Regions from separate parts of the Streptomyces sp. NPDC001415 genome, predicted to be linked through region 2. Evidence: riboswitches for the same ligand, from Rfam matches in the RefSeq annotation. Region 2 holds a riboswitch; each other region holds the start of a gene.
What was found. Region 2 has a riboswitch for cobalamin ahead of ACWC2B_RS00310 (HoxN/HupN/NixA family nickel/cobalt transporter). Riboswitches for the same ligand answer to the same signal wherever they lie in the genome.

Region 1 (4,140 bases), on a different contig from region 2:
TGAAGGGCAGCCCGGCGGGCGGGCCCTGCTCGATCAGCCTCAACAGGGCGTCGGTGTCGGCGTGTTCTTCGATCAGGTCGCCGAGCCGGTCCAGCTGTTCCTCGCGCAGCGCCCCGAACGAGGTGTCGGGCGCGGGCACGAACCGGCGGCCCGCGGCCCGGGCGACCTGCTCCAGGAACCGGCGCCGGAACCCGTCGCTCTCCAGCGAGCCGTGCCAGTGCGTACCCCACACCGCGCCCACCCGGCAGCCGTCCAAGAAGGCATCCCCACCCAGGACTTCGGCCACGCCGTGGTGGATCTCGTACCCCTCGACGGGTTCCCCGAGGGCCTCGCCGACGGGCCGCGCCAGGGTCTTGTCGGCGGCGAACCGCACCCGTACGGGAAGCAGGCCGAGGCCCGGCACCGAGCCCGCCTTCGACTCGACCTCGTCCTCGATGTGCTCGCCGAGCAGCTGGAACCCGCCGCAGATGCCGAGCACCGGGCGGCCCTCGGCGGCCCTGCGCGCCAGCTCCGTCGCGAGGCCGCGCTCGTGCAGCCACTCCAGGGCGCGGACCGTGCCGCGCGTGCCCGGCACCACCACGAGGTCGGCGTCGATGAGTTCCTCGGGCCGGTCCACGAACCGCACGACCACGCCGGGCTCCGCCGCGAGCGCGTCCACGTCGGTGAAGTTGGACATCAGCGGCACGGCGCAGACGGCGACCCGCAGCACGTCCTCGCCGACCGGCGGCGCCACCACGGACTCCCGCACGGCTCCGCGCATGGAGACCCTGAGGCCGTCCTCCTCGTCGATGCCGAGGCCGTGAGCGTACGGCAGGATCCCGTAGGTGTGCCGTCCGGTGAGGCCGCGCAGCATCTCGATGCCGGGCTCAAGGAGCGTCACGTCGCCCCGGAACTTGTTGACGACGTAGCCGGCGACCAGCGCCTGGTCCTCGGGGCTGAGCAGCGCCGTCGTCCCGAAGAACGAGGCGAACACGCCGCCCCGGTCGATGTCGCCGACCACGACCACGGGCAGCCGCGCGGCCCGCGCGATACCCATGTTGACGATGTCGGTACGCCGCAGATTGATCTCGGCCGGGCTGCCCGCCCCCTCGCAGATCACGGCGTCATACGTGCCCCGAAGCTCCGCCAGGCACTCCAGAACAGTGCCGAGCAACGCCTGCTGCCTGCCCCCGTGGTAGCCGCGGGCGCTCAACTCGCCCACCGGCTTGCCCATCAGGACCACCTGGCTGGAGCGGTCGCTCCCCGGCTTGAGCAGCACCGGGTTCATGAGCGCACTCGGCTCCACGCGCGCCGCCTGCGCCTGCATTGCCTGCGCCCGGCCGATCTCCGCGCCCTCGCGCGTGACGAACGAGTTCAGCGACATGTTCTGGCCCTTGAAGGGCGCGACCTTGACGCCCTGGCGCACCAGCCAGCGGCAGATCCCGGCCGTGACGACGCTCTTGCCGGCGTCCGAGGTCGTGCCCGCGATCAGCAGCCCGCCACCCATGTACGTCCCTTCCTCACAGCGGCCCTCGTCGCGACGGAGGCGGCCAGCGTCAGCCAGCCCACCCTGCGCGAGAGCCGTACCGCCCGTTCGATGTCCGTGACGCCGACGGCCCGCCCGGACGCGTTCAGGACCGGCCGGTGCTCGACGCGGCCGGCGTAGGAGAGCGTGCCCCCGAGCCGTACGCCCAGCGCCCCCGCGAACGCGGCCTCGACCGGGCCCGCGTTGGGGCTCGGGTGCCTGCTCGCATCGGCGCGCCAGGCCCGTACCGCGCCCTTGGTGTCCGGGCCGGCGAGCGCGGCGAGGACGGCGGTGAGGCGGGCGCCCGGCCAGCCCGCCACATCGTCCAGGCGCGCCGAGGCCCAGCCGTACCTGCGGTACCTGGCCGACTTGTGCCCGACCATCGCGTCCAGCGTGTTGACCGCCCGGAAGCCCACCAGGCCCGGCACGCCCGCGAGCGCGCCCCACACCAGGGCGCCGACGACCGCGTCCGAAGTGTTCTCGGCGACCGACTCGACGACGGCCCGCGCGATGCCGTCCGCGTCCAGGGACTGCGGGTCGCGCCCGCACAGGTGAGGCAGGCGCTCCCGGGCCACCTCCACGTCGCCCGCGGCCAGCGCCCCGCCGATGGCCCGGGCCTCGCGGCCCAGCGACGTGCCGCCGACCACCGTCCAGGTGGCGGCGGCGGTCAGCGCGACGGATGCGGCGGGCCGACCTCGTACGGCACGGGAGAGCAGGAGCGCGCCGCCCACGGCGCCGCCCGCGCACACGAGCGTGTGCAGCGCGCCCCAGCCGCGGTGGTCGCGCCACAGGGCGCGCTCGACGGCGCCGGCCGCGCGTCCGAACGCGGCGACCGGATGCCCGCGGCGTGGATCGCCGAGCAGGAGGTCGCCGAGGAGTCCGGCCGTGGCGCCGTAGGCGAAGGTGCGATCGGCCCGCATGCGGTCAGCCCGCCAGGGCGACGCGGGAAGGGCGGGAAGGTCTCAACGGGCAGGCGCGCATGGCGGTATGTCCTCACTCAGGGTGTCCGCGCCCTGGTTCGACGTGACCGGCGGTGAGAGTTCCTGGCTCGCGGGGATCTCTCCCCGGTGACAGTGGCGGGACCGCGCCGGATTCGCACCGGCTTCCTCTTCTGCCGCCGTAGCTGGCCGGTGCAGTCCACCACGCTGCGAGAACACCCGTCAACTTGCTGTTGACCTGCGGCGCGAGAGAGTGTGCGACGCCACGCGGAACCGCCCTCCGGCGGGGGCCGAAGGGCGGTTCGGGTGGTGCGGGCGGGTCAGGCGACGATCAGATAGATCCCGTACGCGACGGCCGCCGCGCAGGCCGCGAAGCAGGCGTACGCACCGGTGCGGGCCATCGCCACATTGCCGGTGCCCGAGGCCGCGGCCTCCCGCTTGGTGAGGCCGACGATGCCGAGGGTGAACAGGCCCACCAGGCCGACGGTCACCGCGAGGCTGACGCCGAAGACGGAGCCGAGAGCTGCCCAGTCGATGTGCATGAGGATTCCTTAGCTGTGCCGGAGAACCGGGGTCAGACCGTCGCCGGGGTGGGCGGATCGGCGGGGGCCACCGGGGCCGGGGCCTGGATCGTGGCCTTGAGGTCGGTGGCCGCGGCGGCCGCGGCCGCGACGGTCGGCGGCGGGGTGACCGCGGCGATCGCGGTGGTGACGACACCGGCGGGCTCGGCCGCGGGGGCCTCGCCGATCTCGTCGGCGGTGACGTTGTGGTGGTCGACCGGCTGGCGGCGCGACAGCTTCCAGATGGTGCCCGAACCGGCGATCAGGAGGATCGCGACGGCGACGATGCCCCACGTGCCCTGCTTGGTGAGGAATTCCGCGCCCGCGCCGACCAGGCCGGCGGCCGGCAGCGTCAGCACCCAGGCGACGGCCATCCGGCTCGCGGTGGACCAGCGCACCACACCGCCCTTGCGCCCGATGCCCGCGCCCATGACGGAACCCGAGCAGACCTGGGTGGTGGAGAGCGAGAAGCCGATGTGCGAGGAGGCCAGGATGACGGTGGCGGCGCCGGTCTGGGCGGCGAAGCCCTGCGGCGGGCGCAGCTCGGTCAGGCCCTTGCCCATGGTGCGGATGATGCGCCAGCCGCCGAGGTAGGTGCCCATCGCGATGGCCAGACCGGCCGAGACGATGACCCACAGCGGGGGGTTCGCGCCCGGGTGCAGCACACCGCCGGTGACCAGGGCGAGGGTGATGATGCCCATCGTCTTCTGGGCGTCGTTGGTGCCGTGGGCGAGCGAGACCAGGCCGGCCGAGGCGATCTGGCCCGCGCGGTAGCCCTTGGCGGTGGCCTTCTCGTCGGTGTTCCGGTTGATCCGGTACGTCAGCCTGGTGGCCAGCATCGCGGCGACGCCCGCGACGATCGGCGCGGCGACGGCGGGGAGCAGCACCTTGGTGACCACGGTCGAGCCGTTGACCGAGGACCAGCCCGCCGACATGACCGCGGCGCCGATGAGGCCGCCGAACAGGGCGTGCGAGGAACTGGAGGGCAGACCGAGCAGCCAGGTCAGCAGGTTCCAGAGGATGGCACCGACCAGGGCCGCGAAGATGACCTCGGTTCTGATGCCTTTTTCGTCGATGATCCCGCCGGAGATCGTCTTGGCGACCTCCACTGACAGGAACGCGCCGACCAGGTTGAGCG
Region 2 (4,140 bases):
TCGAGCACGGTCCGGATCTCGTCGGGCGAGGGCACGTCTTCGAGGTAGCGGCGCACCGTGTACTCGGCGCCCTCCGCGTCCAGCAGGTCGATCGCGCTGCGGCACTTCGAACAGGCCGGGTTGATCCAGATCTCCATGGCCGCCAGGGTACCCGCGATCCACCCCCAAAGCCCGGCTGGCCAGGGCCGATTGTCAGTGCCCCCCAGTAAAATTGAGGCAGTAAGTGAGGGTTCCCGACTGCCCAGGAGGATGCCCATGACCGCTGCCGTACTCACCTCGCACGCCCCGAAACAGTTGTCCCTCCAGCCCCTTCACAAGGTGCCGCTGCCCGCCGGGCGTCCGCGCGTGTGGTACGAGTCCCACAACCGGCGTCTGAAGGCCATGCGCCTGGCCATCGCCCTGCTCGACACGGGGGTGTACCGGCCGGAGCAGGCGCCCGACCGGAAGATACGCACCGTGGCCGCGCTCATCGGAGTGCACCCGCCGTCGGAGACGACCTGCCGGATGGTGCGCGCGCTGATCTACGACGGGCGCTGAGCCCCGCACCACGGCCCGGGTCACGCCTTCGGGAGGCCGCAGGCGTGACCCCGGTCGGCGCCAGGGTGTCCGGCGAATCCTGGCCGGAGCCCCAACTCCGTACGTCCGCCCCCTACTCCGCCCCGTACTCGTCGAGGAGGCGGGCGGTCGCCTCGTCGACCACCCGGTAGCGCACGACCCGGCCCTCCTTCTCACCCGCGACCGCCCCGGCCGCCCGCAGCAGCCGCAGGGCCTGCGAGACGGCCGGGTCCCGCATGCCCGTCGCCACCGCCAGATCGGAGACGGCGAGGGGGCCCGCCCGGTGCAGGGCGAGCAGCAGCGAAAGCCGGTTGGGGTCGGCGAGCAGCGAGAACCGGTCGGCCCAGGCCCGCACCCGGCCCGGGTCGCCGATCGCCGCGATGGCGTCGCAGACCCGGTGGCCGTCGATGGTGCGGTGGCCTGCGCGTTCGGCGGGGACGAGATGCATGCCGGACATCCTCGCAGGGCCACGCCCCGAGGCCCCGTGTGATCTTCGATACCTGCACAGGTGTGCAGCTGGGCAGGCAACTCCGCGGCGTCTAGGGTGGCCTGGCCGTGGTGTTCGGGAAGACCGGTGCGAAACCGGAGCGGCCCTCGCCACTGTGATCGGGTTCCCCGGGTTCCGGGGAGTCGCAGTCCCCTCGCGACGCCACTGGCCAGGATCCACCTGCCCGGGAAGGCCGGGACCAAGGCACCCACCCGTCAGCCAGGAGACCGGCCGCGGCATCTCACGAAGTGATCCACGAGGTGCTGGAGCGTGACCCGCATGACCCTGCCCGTTCGCACGTCCCCCGAGACGGGCGCCCCCGCCGCGCCGTCCTTCCACTGGCGGCGCGAGGACACCGTCCGCACCGCCGTCCTGCTCGCGGTGATAGCCGCCCTCCACGTCGTCGCCTTCGGCGTGCTGTTCCTCCTGGTGGCCCCCGAGCACTACGCGGTCGGCACCAAGACGTACGGCATAGGCCTCGGCATCACCGCGTACACCCTCGGCATGCGGCACGCCTTCGACGCCGACCACATCGCGGCCATCGACAACACCACCCGCAAGCTGATGGCCGACGGCAAGCGGCCCGTGTCCGTCGGCTTCTGGTTCGCGCTCGGCCACTCCAGCGTGGTCGTGGTCCTCACGGCGCTGGTGGCGGGCGGCGCCCAGCTCGCGGGCACCCTGATGAACGAGGAATCCACCACCCACCAGGTGATGGGCGTGGTAGGAACCACGGCTTCCGGCTCCTTCCTCTACCTCATCGCGGCGCTCAACCTGGTGGCCCTGTTCGGCATCCTGAAGGTGTTCCGGGCGATGCGCGCGGGTGCGTACGACGAGAAGGAGCTCGAAGCGCACCTGGACTCGCGGGGCTTCATGAACCGCATCCTGGGCCGCTTCACCAGGTCGATATCCCGGCCCGGCCAGATGTTCCCGCTCGGCTTCCTCTTCGGCCTCGGCTTCGACACCGCGACCGAGGTCACCCTGATGGTGATGGCCGGCACGGGCGCCGCCGCCGGACTGCCCTGGTACGCGATCCTGTGCCTGCCGCTGCTGTTCGCGGCCGGGATGAGCCTCTTCGACACGCTGGACGGCACGTTCATGAACTTCGCCTACCAGTGGGCGTTCTCGAACCCGGTCCGCAAGGTCTACTACAACCTCACCATCACCGGCCTGTCCATCGCGGTGGCCTTCTTCATCGGCACCATAGAACTCGTCGGCGTCCTGCACGAAAAGCTCGACCTCACCGACCCGGTCAGCGGCTGGATCGCGGACCTGAACCTGGACAACGTCGGCTTCGTGATCGTCGGCCTGTTCGTGGTGGTGTGGGCGGCGGCGCTGGCGTACTGGCGCCTCGGCAAGGTCGAGCAGAAGTGGGCGGCGGGCCCGGGCGCCTGAGGGGCCGGCCTTTTGCCCGGGCCCTGGTGCGTTTACGCACCCTCACGCGGCCCCGGCACTCCCCGGTCGTTCTGCAGCGTCCACAACTCCCTGAACAGGCCGTCGGCGGCGACGAGTTGGGCGAAGGTGCCCTCCTGGATGACCCGGCCCCGGTCGAGGACGACGATGCGGTCCGCGACGGCGACGTTCGCGAGCCGGTGGGTCACCAGAACCACCGCCCGGTCGCGGGCGACCGCCCGGAGCCCCATGAAGATGCGGTGCTCGGCGCGGGCGTCGAGCGCGCTCGTCGGCTCGTCCATCACGAGCAGCCCGGCCGGACGGTGGAAGGCCCGCGCGATCGCGATCCGCTGCCACTGCCCGCCGGACAGCTCCACACCCCCGAACCACTCCCGCGCGAGCAGAGTGTCGAGCCCGCTGCGCAGCCCGTCGACGACCTCCGCCGCGCCGGAGTGGGCGGCGGCCCGTCGTACCGACTCGTCGCCCCCGTGGGGCTGCCCCAGCGTGATGTTGTCGCGCGCGGACATGGGCCAGTGCGCGAAGTCCTGCGGCACGACCGCGGTCTGCCGCCACAGGGCCAGCGGGTCGCACCGCTCCACCGCGACCCCGTCCCAGGTCACCGCCCCTTCGCTGGGCAGATAGAGCCCGGTGAGGAGCTTGCTGAGGGTGGTCTTGCCGGACCCGTTCTCGCCGACGAGCGCGAGCACCTCGCCCTTGCGCACCTCGACCGTCACCTTCTCCAGGGCGGGCCGCTCGCTGCCGGGATAGCGGTACGTCAGCGACTCGGCCCGTACGACGTCCGGCGCGGGCGGCGCCAGCGTGCCGCGCGCCATCCGGTGCCCGCCGGCTTCCTCGATGAACTCCGCCCAGTCGTCGAGGTAGAGCCCGGTCCGGAACAGCCGCGTCCCGTATCCGACGACACCGTGCAGCGAGGTGGCGACCGTGCGCAGCGCGAACACGGCGGTGCCCGCCGACGCCACCGACATCCGCCCCGACCCGAGCAGCCAGGCCAGCGCGCCCCACACCAGGCCCGCCGCGAGCCCGCCCGCCAGGGCGCCGATCACCGAGTAACGGGCGCCCTGGTGCACGGCCTTGTCGGTCGCCGCGTCCACCCGCTTGCCGATCGACCGGTACCGGTCGAGCAGGAACTCCGCCATGGTGCAGGACCGCAGCTGGTCGGCGGTGTCCTTGTCGATCACGAACCACCGCAGCAGACTCAGCGTGCGCCGCTCGGCGCTCATCGCCCGCGACGCCTCGTAGTGCACCCGCGCGGCCTTCACCCCGGCGATGCCCTGCGGCAGCGCGGCGAGCAGGAGCAGGGGGAGCAGCGCGGGATGCAGCACGGTCACGACCCCGGCCGCCGCGACCAGCGAGGCCACGCACGCCATGAGGTCCTGCGAATCGGTGAGGAGCTGCTGGGCGACCTCGGCACCCCGGTCGGCCGCCTCGCGCTTGTCGTTGAACCCGGGCTGGTCGTACGCCGACAACTCGGCCTGTACGGCGGCCCCGAGCATCTGCATCTCGGCCTCGCGGGAGATCCGCGGCGAAAGCCGGCCGGAGATGTTCACCACCACGATCCCGAGCAGCGCCCGCAGCCCGGCCGCTCCGGCGAGCACCGCGATCGACGGCAGCGCATCGCGCAGCCGGTGCGCGATGTCGCCGCTCGCGATCAGCGCGGTGATCGTACGCGTCGTGGCGAGCAGCCCGAA
Region 3 (4,140 bases), on a different contig from region 2:
GGACGAGAGCGGCGAGCTGTACCAGCTGCCCGACGACGACCCGCGCAAGCCGATGGTGATGGCTTATCTGTGGCTGGGTGTGCTGCAGGAAACACTCATCGAAACGCTCATGCCCTGACCGAGCGACCAGCAGATGGCCGTTCGCTCAGCGGACGCTCAAATCCGTATAACGATCCCGTCACCACATCGACCTGCTTTGTCATATTGACGCCCCTTTGTCCACTTCTTCCTGTGGGGTGCGCCACAGTGGCCGATAGGGATCACCCATAAGGCCGTGATAAATCTTCACGACCACCCGGGGACGCCACCCATGTCTCCCGGGGGCGCTTCGACCGGCTGACCGCCGGTGGCACTCCATCCACATCCGGGGGGATCAGGACCTGATCCGCCGCTTCGTGACCGAGGCGGGCGGGTCAGCATGGAGAAAGGCGCACCACCATGACCTCAGCGCAGGTCGACCAGCACGACGACCGTCCTGCCGGCAATGAGGCCGCGGGGACCGCCCACAGTCCGAGCGAGGGCTCGGGCGAGGGATACCAGCGGGGCCTCGGGGCCCGGCAGATCCAGATGATCGCGATCGGCGGTGCCATCGGCACCGGCCTCTTCCTCGGCGCGGGCAAGGCCATCTCGAAGGCCGGCCCCAGCCTCATCCTGGCCTACGCCATCGCGGGCCTGGTCATCTTCTTCATCATGCGCGCCCTCGGCGAGCTGCTCATGTACCGCCCGGTGTCGGGCTCCTTCTCGGAGTACGCCCGGGAGTTCGTCGGCCCGTTCTGGGGCTTCGTCACCGGCTGGACGTACTGGCTCTTCTGGGTCGTCACCGGCATCACCGAAGTCACCGCGGCCGCCCAGTACATGGCCTTCTGGACCCACAGCGACGTCCCGCAATGGCTGTACGCGCTGGTCTTCACGCTCATCCTGTACGCCGTGAACCTCATCTCCGTGAAGCTCTTCGGCGAGCTGGAGTTCTGGTTCTCCATGGTCAAGGTGACCGCCATCGTCGGCATGATCCTGATCTGCGCCGGCATCCTCACCGTCGGCTTCTCCGACGCCGCGGACACCGCCACCGTCGCCAACCTCTGGAACGACCGCGGGTTCTTCCCCAAGGGCATCGGCGGCACGCTGATGACCCTGCAGATCGTCATGTTCGCCTTCCTCGCCGTCGAGCTGGTCGGTGTGACCGCGGGCGAGTCCAAGGACCCCGAGAAGACCCTGCCCAAGGCCATCAACACCGTGCCGTGGCGCATCGCCGTCTTCTACATCGGCGCCCTGATCATGATCCTCTCGGTCGTCCCGTGGCACGAGTTCCAGCCGGGCGTCAGCCCCTTCGTCGCCGCCTTCGAGAAGATGGGCCTCGGCGTCGGCGCCGCCATCGTCAACTTCGTCGTGCTGACCGCCGCGCTCTCCTCCTGCAACTCGGGCATGTACTCCACCGGCCGCATGCTGCGCGACCTCGCGCTCAACGGCCAGGGCCCCAAGGTCTTCACCAAGCTGACCAAGAGCGGCACCCCGCTGGTCGGCACCACCGTCTCCGCCGCGCTCATGCTGGTCGGCGTGTGGATCAACTACGTGGCACCCGGCAAGGCCTTCGACTACGTGGTCTCCTTCGCCACCATCTCCGGCATGTGGGCCTGGATCATGATCCTGGTCTGTCAGATCCGCTACCGCCGCCTGTCGGACGCCGGCGCCCTGCCGCAGTCCAGCTTCCGCGCCCCCGGCGCCCCGTACACCAGCTGGTTCGCGCTGATCTTCATCTTCATGGTCATCGTGATGATGGGCATCGACAAGGACTCCCGCGTCTCGCTGTACTGCGCACCGCTGTGGGGCCTGATCCTCGGCGTCTCCTACCTGGTCCTGAAGGCCAAGAACCCGGAGAACAAGGCGTTCGAGAAGCGCAACTGAGTCTCTGACCAGCACGTTCTCACCATGCGGGCCGTTTCGTATCGCACCTCGATACGGAACGGCCCGTCTGCTTATCCTTGCCGACATGCTGACCATCACCCAGGCCCTGTACGACCAGCTCGTGGCGCACGCCCGCGCCGACCACCCCGACGAGGCGTGCGGTGTGGTCGCGGGCCCGGCGGGCTCCGGCCGCGCCGAGCGCTTCATCCCCATGCTGAACGCGGCCCGCTCGCCCACGTTCTACGAGTTCGACTCGCAGGACCTGCTGAAGCTGTACCGCGAGATGGACGACCGCGACGAGGAGCCGGTGATCGTCTACCACTCCCACACGGCGACCGAGGCCTACCCCTCACGCACCGACGTGTCGTACGCGAACGAGCCCGGCGCGCACTACGTCCTCGTCTCGACGGCGGACACGGACGGCGCGGGGGAGTTCCAGTTCCGCTCGTACCGGATCGTGGACGGCGTGATCACGGAGGAAGACGTCAAGGTCGTCGAGGCGTACTGACCGGCGCAGGAGCCGCACCGCCACACACCAAAGGCGCACCGGCCCGTACTATCTGTACGCAATCTTGATCATTCGGGCGGCAGGACCCAGGAAGCCGGTGTGAATCCGGCACGGTCCCGCCACTGTGACCGGCGCCGCGGAAGACCCGCGGCGCCGGAAGCCAGGAACTGACCTGCCGCCTTCTCCCGACAACAGGGGACGTGGATCCCCTCGGAGGAGCTCAGCCATGCTCTGGCGCCGCGCGGCCCTGGCCGCCGCCCTGCTGTTCCCGCTCGCCGCGTGCACGACACGGGCGCAGCCCGAGGCCGCCGGCGGTTCGGCCCCCGGCTTCCCGTACACGGTCACCAACTGTGGGGTGACGACGACGTTCACCGCGCCGCCGAAGCGGGCGGTGACGATGAACCAGCACGCCACGGAGGTCATGCTGGAGCTTGGCCTCGCCAACTCCCTTGCCGGAACCGCCTACTTGGACGACAAGGTCCTCCCGAAGTACGAGGCGGCCTACCGCACGGTGCCGGTCCTCGCGGCCGAATACCCCTCCTACGAAAAGCTCCTGTCGGCCGCCCCCGACTACGTGTACGGCGGCTACGCGTCCGCCTTCGCCGCGAACGAGGGCCGGGGGCGCGAGGCCCTGGCCAAGAGCGGCATCAGGTCCCGCCTGAACGTGGAGAACTGCCCCAAGGGCGCCTCGACGACGATGAACGAGGTGTACGAGGAGGTCCGCGAGGTGGGCCGGACGTTCGGGGTGCCCGAGCGGGCGGAGACGTGGGTGAAGGCCGCCGAGGCCACGAACGCGCGGACGGCCGCGGCACACAAGGGCGCGGCCCCGCTCCCGGTCTTCGTCTACGACAGCGGGGACAAGACGGCGTTCACCGTGGGCGGCAAGGGCATCGGCAACGACATCGTCACCCGGGCGGGCGGCCGCAACGTCTTCGCGGACGACCTCAAGGACAAGTCGTTCGGCGACGCGAGCTGGGAGAACGTGGTGGCCCGCGCACCCGAGCTGATCCTGATCCTGGACTACGGCGGCACGAGCGCGGACGCCAAGAAACAACGCCTGCGCGCCGACCCGGCACTGGCCTCCGTCCCCGCCGTCAAGAACAACCGCTTCGCGGTCCTGCCCCTGTCCGACATGGTGACGGGCGTCAGAGCGCCGGACGCGGTGGCCAAGCTGGCGGGGCAGCTGAGGGCGGGAGAGTGAACGGCGTGACCCCGCGCCGGCGGTACCCCCTCGTCATCGGGGTGCTCACGACCGTGCTGGTCGCCGCGGCCATCGCCGGGCTCGCGCTCGGCTCGGTGCGGATACCGCCCCGCCAGGTTCTTGAGATCGTCACCGGCTCGGCGGAGCCGGGCCCGTACCGGACCATCGTGCTCGACGTGCGGCTGCCCCGCGTCGTACTCGGGGCCGTCGTCGGGGCCGGGCTCGCCGTCATCGGCACCGTGCTCCAGGCCCTCGTGCGCAACCCGCTCGCCGACCCCTTCCTGCTCGGGGTGTCCAGCGGGGCGAGCGCCGGGGCCGTCGCCGTGATCGTGCTCGGGGTGGGGGCCGGGGCGGCCACCACCGTCACGCTGCCCGCCGCCGCCTTCGCGGGGGCACTCGCCGCACTCGTCCTCGTGTACACCCTGGCCAGACGCGGCGGCTCCATGACGGGCGGCCGCCTGGTCCTCGCCGGGGTCGCCGTCTCCTACGTCCTGTCCGCGCTGACCAGCCTGATCCTGGTCACCTCGGC
Region 4 (4,140 bases), on a different contig from region 2:
GGTGCAGGGACTTGTAGAGCGGCAGCGCGGTGTGAAGGTCACCGGCGACGGCCGCGTGGTAGAGCTCGGCGCAGGTGGCCGGGAAGGCGTTGGGATATCCGGCGATCCAGCCCACCGCCCCGGCCGTCGCGAGTTCGAGCAGGACGTCGTCGGCGCCGATCAACAGGTCGAGATCCGGGGCCAGTTCGCCGATCTCGTACCCTCTGCGCACATCGCCGCTGAACTCCTTGACGGCGACGATGCTGCCGTCCTGGTGCAGCCGGGCGAGGAGCGCGGGGGTGAGGTCGACCTTCGTGTCGATGGGGTTGTTGTACGCCACGACCGGCACTCCGGCCTTGGCGACCTCGGCGTAGTGGGCGCGGACCGCCGGGGCGTCGGCGCGGTAGGCGTTGGGCGGCAGCAGGAGGACCGAGCCGCAGCCCGCCTCGCCCGCCTGCTCGGCCCAGCGGCGCGACTCGGCGCTCCCGTAGGCCGCGACACCAGGCATCACCCGCGCGCCGTCGCCCGCCGCGTCGACGGCGACGCGGACCACTTGGGCACGCTCTTCGGCGGTGAGGGTCTGGTACTCGCCGAGCGAACCGTTGGGCACGACACCGTCGCAGCCGTTGTCGATCAGCCAACGGACGTGCTCGGCGTACGCGTCGTAGTCGACGGACAGGTCGTCGCGCAGGGGCAGCGCGGTGGCGACCATGATGCCGCGCCAGGGGCGGGTGACGTTCCAAGCGGTGGCGGTCATGTACGGAAGCCTCTCTATGGCATGTGACATTTTACTGGGTTTTGCCAGGCGCCCCGACTGGCGCCCGCAGGCCCACCCGGAGCCGGTGCGGCAGTTCCCGTGAGGGCATCAGTAATATTTCACATTGCACTAGACCTGCCAAGGGTCGACCCCAACTACCCCTTGCCGCCTAGGACTTGGTGACCCGAATCCGGGCCCATATGCCCGCATAGCGCAACAGACGGGGCCCGGCGCCGGGTTTGTGCCCCGGACGCCGAGCCCCATTTCAGCGAACTGCGTTACGCGATTCCCTGTTGTTACGCGATTCCCTGTTGATCAGTGACGGTCGTTCAGTCGCAGGAGGAACCGACGCCGTCGAACTGGGCACCTGGATTGCCCTCACCGTTGAGCGCATTGCCGAGCAGGCCGTTCAGGATCCCGACCTGGCCGAGGATGTCGACGTTCAGGTCGTGGCTCTTGCAGTAGGAGCCATGGCCGTGGTGGCCACCCCTGCCTTCTGCGCCTTGGGCGGTGGCGGTGCCGGTGGCTATGAAGCTCATGCTCCCGAGCATGGCGGCCGCGACAGCGGCCTTGTAGAGCTTGCGCATTGCTCCTCCTTAGGTCAGTGGAGCGCATCACCAAAAGATCCACTTTGCGCTCAATTTGGAGGCTAATCCGATATCTCCCGCAGCGCTCACCGAGGCTGCCATTCGGGTACCTGAGGCTCAATCAGCCGTGTGGAGACCTGCGACACCCCTCGCCACGAGCCCCCGGATACCGACCGCGTGAAGCATGCTGCAAGCCAAAGCCTGACAACTCGGAACCACCTACGTGAGGCATCCCTTCATGAGCCTGAGCATCCGCAACCAGATCGCCGGCACCGTCACCGCCGTCACCCCCGGCGAGGTCATGGCGACCGTCAGGGTCCGTCTCGACGGCGGCCAGGACATCACCGCCGCGATCACCCTGGAGGCCGTCAAGGAGCTCGGTCTCGCCGAGGGCTCCGCGGTCAAGACCCTGATCAAGTCCACCGAGGTCGCGCTGGCCACCGGTCCGGTGGCGGGCCTGTCCATCCGCAACCAGATCCCGGGCACGATCACGGACGTCGCCACGGGCGGCGCCATGGCCTCCGTCAAGCTCGACGTCCAGGGCGGCCGGCTCACCGCCGCCATCACCAAGGACGCCGTCGCCGACCTGAACCTGGCCGCCGGCACCTCCGTCGTCGCCCTGATCAAGTCGACCGAGATCTCCCTCGCCGCCGCCTGACCCCCGAACGCGACCCTCACCCGCCTCAGAGCCTGTGTCTGAACCCCGCCCGGGTCCGGACGGGGTTCAGACACAAGCTCTCAGAGCGGCCGGCCCACCCCCACGTTCCAGCGCCCCGCCCGGCCGCTCAGCTCCGTCGCCGTCAGCGGCGCGACGTCGATGCGCCAGAACGCCGACTCCGGCGCGCCCAGCGCCCGCAGCACCAGAGCCCGTACGATCTCGGGCTCCACCACCGCGAGCGTGCGACCGCCCTCGGCGAAGGCCCCGTCCAGCCAGGTCCCCGCCCGCGCGCACAACTCCCGTACGGATTCGCCGCCGTGCGGGGCCGAACCCGGGTCCGTCAGCCAGGCGCCCACCGCGTCCGGCTCGGCCTCGCTCACCTCGGCCAGGGCTCGGCCCCGCCAGCGGCCCACGTCCAGACCGGCCAGCTCCGCAACGACACGGGGCTCCCCGCCGAACGCCTCCGCCGTCTCCCGACAGCGAACGGTCGGCGAGGTCAGCGACCGGTCCGCGGCGGGCAGGCCGGCCGCCGCCGACCTCGCCCGGGCAAGACCCGACGCCTCCAGCGGACCGCCGTCCTCGAAACGCGCCTCCCGCAGCGCCCTGCTGAACGCAGGCGAGATCAACATCACCCGGGTGGTCATCGCACTCCTCGACAAGCCGACAGCATTCAGCGGTAATCCGGCACAAACAGCCTGTTATCAGGGGCGTTCGGCCGGTCCGCGCGCCCCCGCCCCCGCCGTGCGCCCTTGGCCGGTTCTCCGCTTCGCGCTACCGTCTCGTCGTTGATGACGACGGCAGGACGGAAGCCGGTGAGAATCCGGCACGGTCGCGCCACTGTATGCCCAGCACCATCCACCTCCCTCGGGAGTGGGGAACGCCGAGCAAGTCAGACCCGTAGCCGTCGTCGTGTGCACCACCAAGATGGGACGCGAGTTCCCCCAGGAGGTTCTGCCATGGCGCAGTCCGTAGCCCAGCCGACCAGCATGCCCACCGCCGTACCCGCAAAGCTGCCGATCGGCGCGATCGCCCCCTGGGCGGCCTTCTTCGGCATCCTGATGCTGGTCCTGCTCTACTTCATCGGCGCCGAACAGGGCGCCACCTCTCTCCTCTCCGGCGAGAACGTGCACGAATGGGTGCACGACGGCCGTCACCTGCTCGGCTTCCCCTGCCACTGACCGGCAGCGGACCCGACCTCATGAATTCCGCAACCGTACGGGGCCTCCTCGTGCGCGGCATGCTCGCCGGCCTGGCCGCCGGGCTGCTCGCGCTCGCCGTCGCGTACTTCCTCGGCGAGCCGCGGGTGGACGCGGCCATCGCCTACGAGGACGCCCACACCCACGAACACGGCATGGAAGCCGTCAGCCGCACGATGCAGTCCACCGGCGGCCTGGCCACCGGCGTGCTCGTCTACGGTGTCGCCTTCGGCGGCATCGCGGCGCTCGCCTTCTGCTTCGCGCTCGGCAGGATCGGCCGCTTCGGCCCGCGGGCGACGGCGCTGCTGCTGTCGTCGGCCGCACTGATCGCGGTCTACGTGGTGCCGTTCCTGAAGTACCCGGCGAACCCGCCGTCCGTCGGCGAACCCGACACCATCGGCAAACGCACCCTGCTGTACTTCCTGATGATGGCGCTCGGCGTGCTGCTGTCCATCGCCACCGTGATCCTCGGCAAGCGCCTCGCGCCGCGCCTGGGGAACTGGAACGCCACCATCGCCGCCGGCGCGTTCTTCGCGCTGGTCATCGGCTTGGCCTACGCCTTCCTTCCGGCCGTCAACGAGGTCCCCAAGGACTTCTCCGCCACGCTGCTCTGGCAGTTCCGCCTCGCGGCGCTCGCCATCCAGCTCACCCTGTGGACCACCTTCGGGCTGGTCTTCGGCCACCTGGCGGACCGGGTCCTCGCACCCCGCCCGGCAGCCGCCGACACCAACGCGGTCAAGCACACAACTCCCGTACCGCACTAGGCAGTTGAGCGATTCGGCAGCCGAGCTGTCGAGCTGTGAGAAGGGCCCGCCGGGAAGTATCCGGCGGGCCCTTCCGCATGTGCCGCGGGCGCCGGCGGCCCGGGGGTTCAGACGCAGGCTCTCAGAGCCTGTGTCTGAACCCCGTCCGGATCAGGCCGGGGCGTCTGGTGCGTGCGATCGCAAGGCGCCGGAGCGTCCT

Region 1: another riboswitch for cobalamin. It lies ahead of ACWC2B_RS05760 (cobalamin biosynthesis protein); the one in region 2 lies ahead of ACWC2B_RS00310 (HoxN/HupN/NixA family nickel/cobalt transporter).
Region 3: another riboswitch for cobalamin. It lies ahead of ACWC2B_RS04095 (ABC transporter substrate-binding protein); the one in region 2 lies ahead of ACWC2B_RS00310 (HoxN/HupN/NixA family nickel/cobalt transporter).
Region 4: another riboswitch for cobalamin. It lies ahead of ACWC2B_RS33670 (CbtB domain-containing protein); the one in region 2 lies ahead of ACWC2B_RS00310 (HoxN/HupN/NixA family nickel/cobalt transporter).

Annotation. Positions count from the first base shown of each region.
Region 1 is NZ_JBSFIE010000003.1:340,025-344,164, forward strand. It holds gene ACWC2B_RS05755 (cobyric acid synthase) at 1-1,486, opposite strand, end outside; gene ACWC2B_RS05760 (cobalamin biosynthesis protein) at 1,468-2,424, opposite strand; cobalamin riboswitch at 2,523-2,661, opposite strand; gene ACWC2B_RS05765 (hypothetical protein) at 2,763-2,984, opposite strand; gene ACWC2B_RS05770 (anion permease) at 3,017-4,140, opposite strand, start outside.
Region 2 is NZ_JBSFIE010000001.1:67,764-71,903, reverse strand. It holds gene ACWC2B_RS00325 (arsenate reductase family protein) at 1-137, opposite strand, end outside; gene ACWC2B_RS00320 (hypothetical protein) at 256-537, shown strand; gene ACWC2B_RS00315 (ArsR/SmtB family transcription factor) at 650-1,003, opposite strand; cobalamin riboswitch at 1,095-1,292, shown strand; gene ACWC2B_RS00310 (HoxN/HupN/NixA family nickel/cobalt transporter) at 1,322-2,434, shown strand; gene ACWC2B_RS00305 (ABC transporter ATP-binding protein) at 2,467-4,140, opposite strand, start outside.
Region 3 is NZ_JBSFIE010000002.1:413,840-417,979, reverse strand. It holds gene ACWC2B_RS04110 (DUF2017 domain-containing protein) at 1-118, shown strand, start outside; gene ACWC2B_RS04105 (amino acid permease) at 439-1,902, shown strand; gene ACWC2B_RS04100 (Mov34/MPN/PAD-1 family protein) at 1,988-2,410, shown strand; cobalamin riboswitch at 2,475-2,600, shown strand; gene ACWC2B_RS04095 (ABC transporter substrate-binding protein) at 2,637-3,611, shown strand; gene ACWC2B_RS04090 (FecCD family ABC transporter permease) at 3,608-4,140, shown strand, end outside.
Region 4 is NZ_JBSFIE010000042.1:20-4,159, reverse strand. It holds gene ACWC2B_RS33690 (dihydrodipicolinate synthase family protein) at 1-736, opposite strand, end outside; gene ACWC2B_RS33685 (hypothetical protein) at 1,066-1,323, opposite strand; gene ACWC2B_RS33680 (TOBE domain-containing protein) at 1,562-1,981, shown strand; gene ACWC2B_RS33675 (histidine phosphatase family protein) at 2,062-2,625, opposite strand; cobalamin riboswitch at 2,741-2,900, shown strand; gene ACWC2B_RS33670 (CbtB domain-containing protein) at 2,938-3,159, shown strand; gene ACWC2B_RS33665 (CbtA family protein) at 3,180-3,941, shown strand.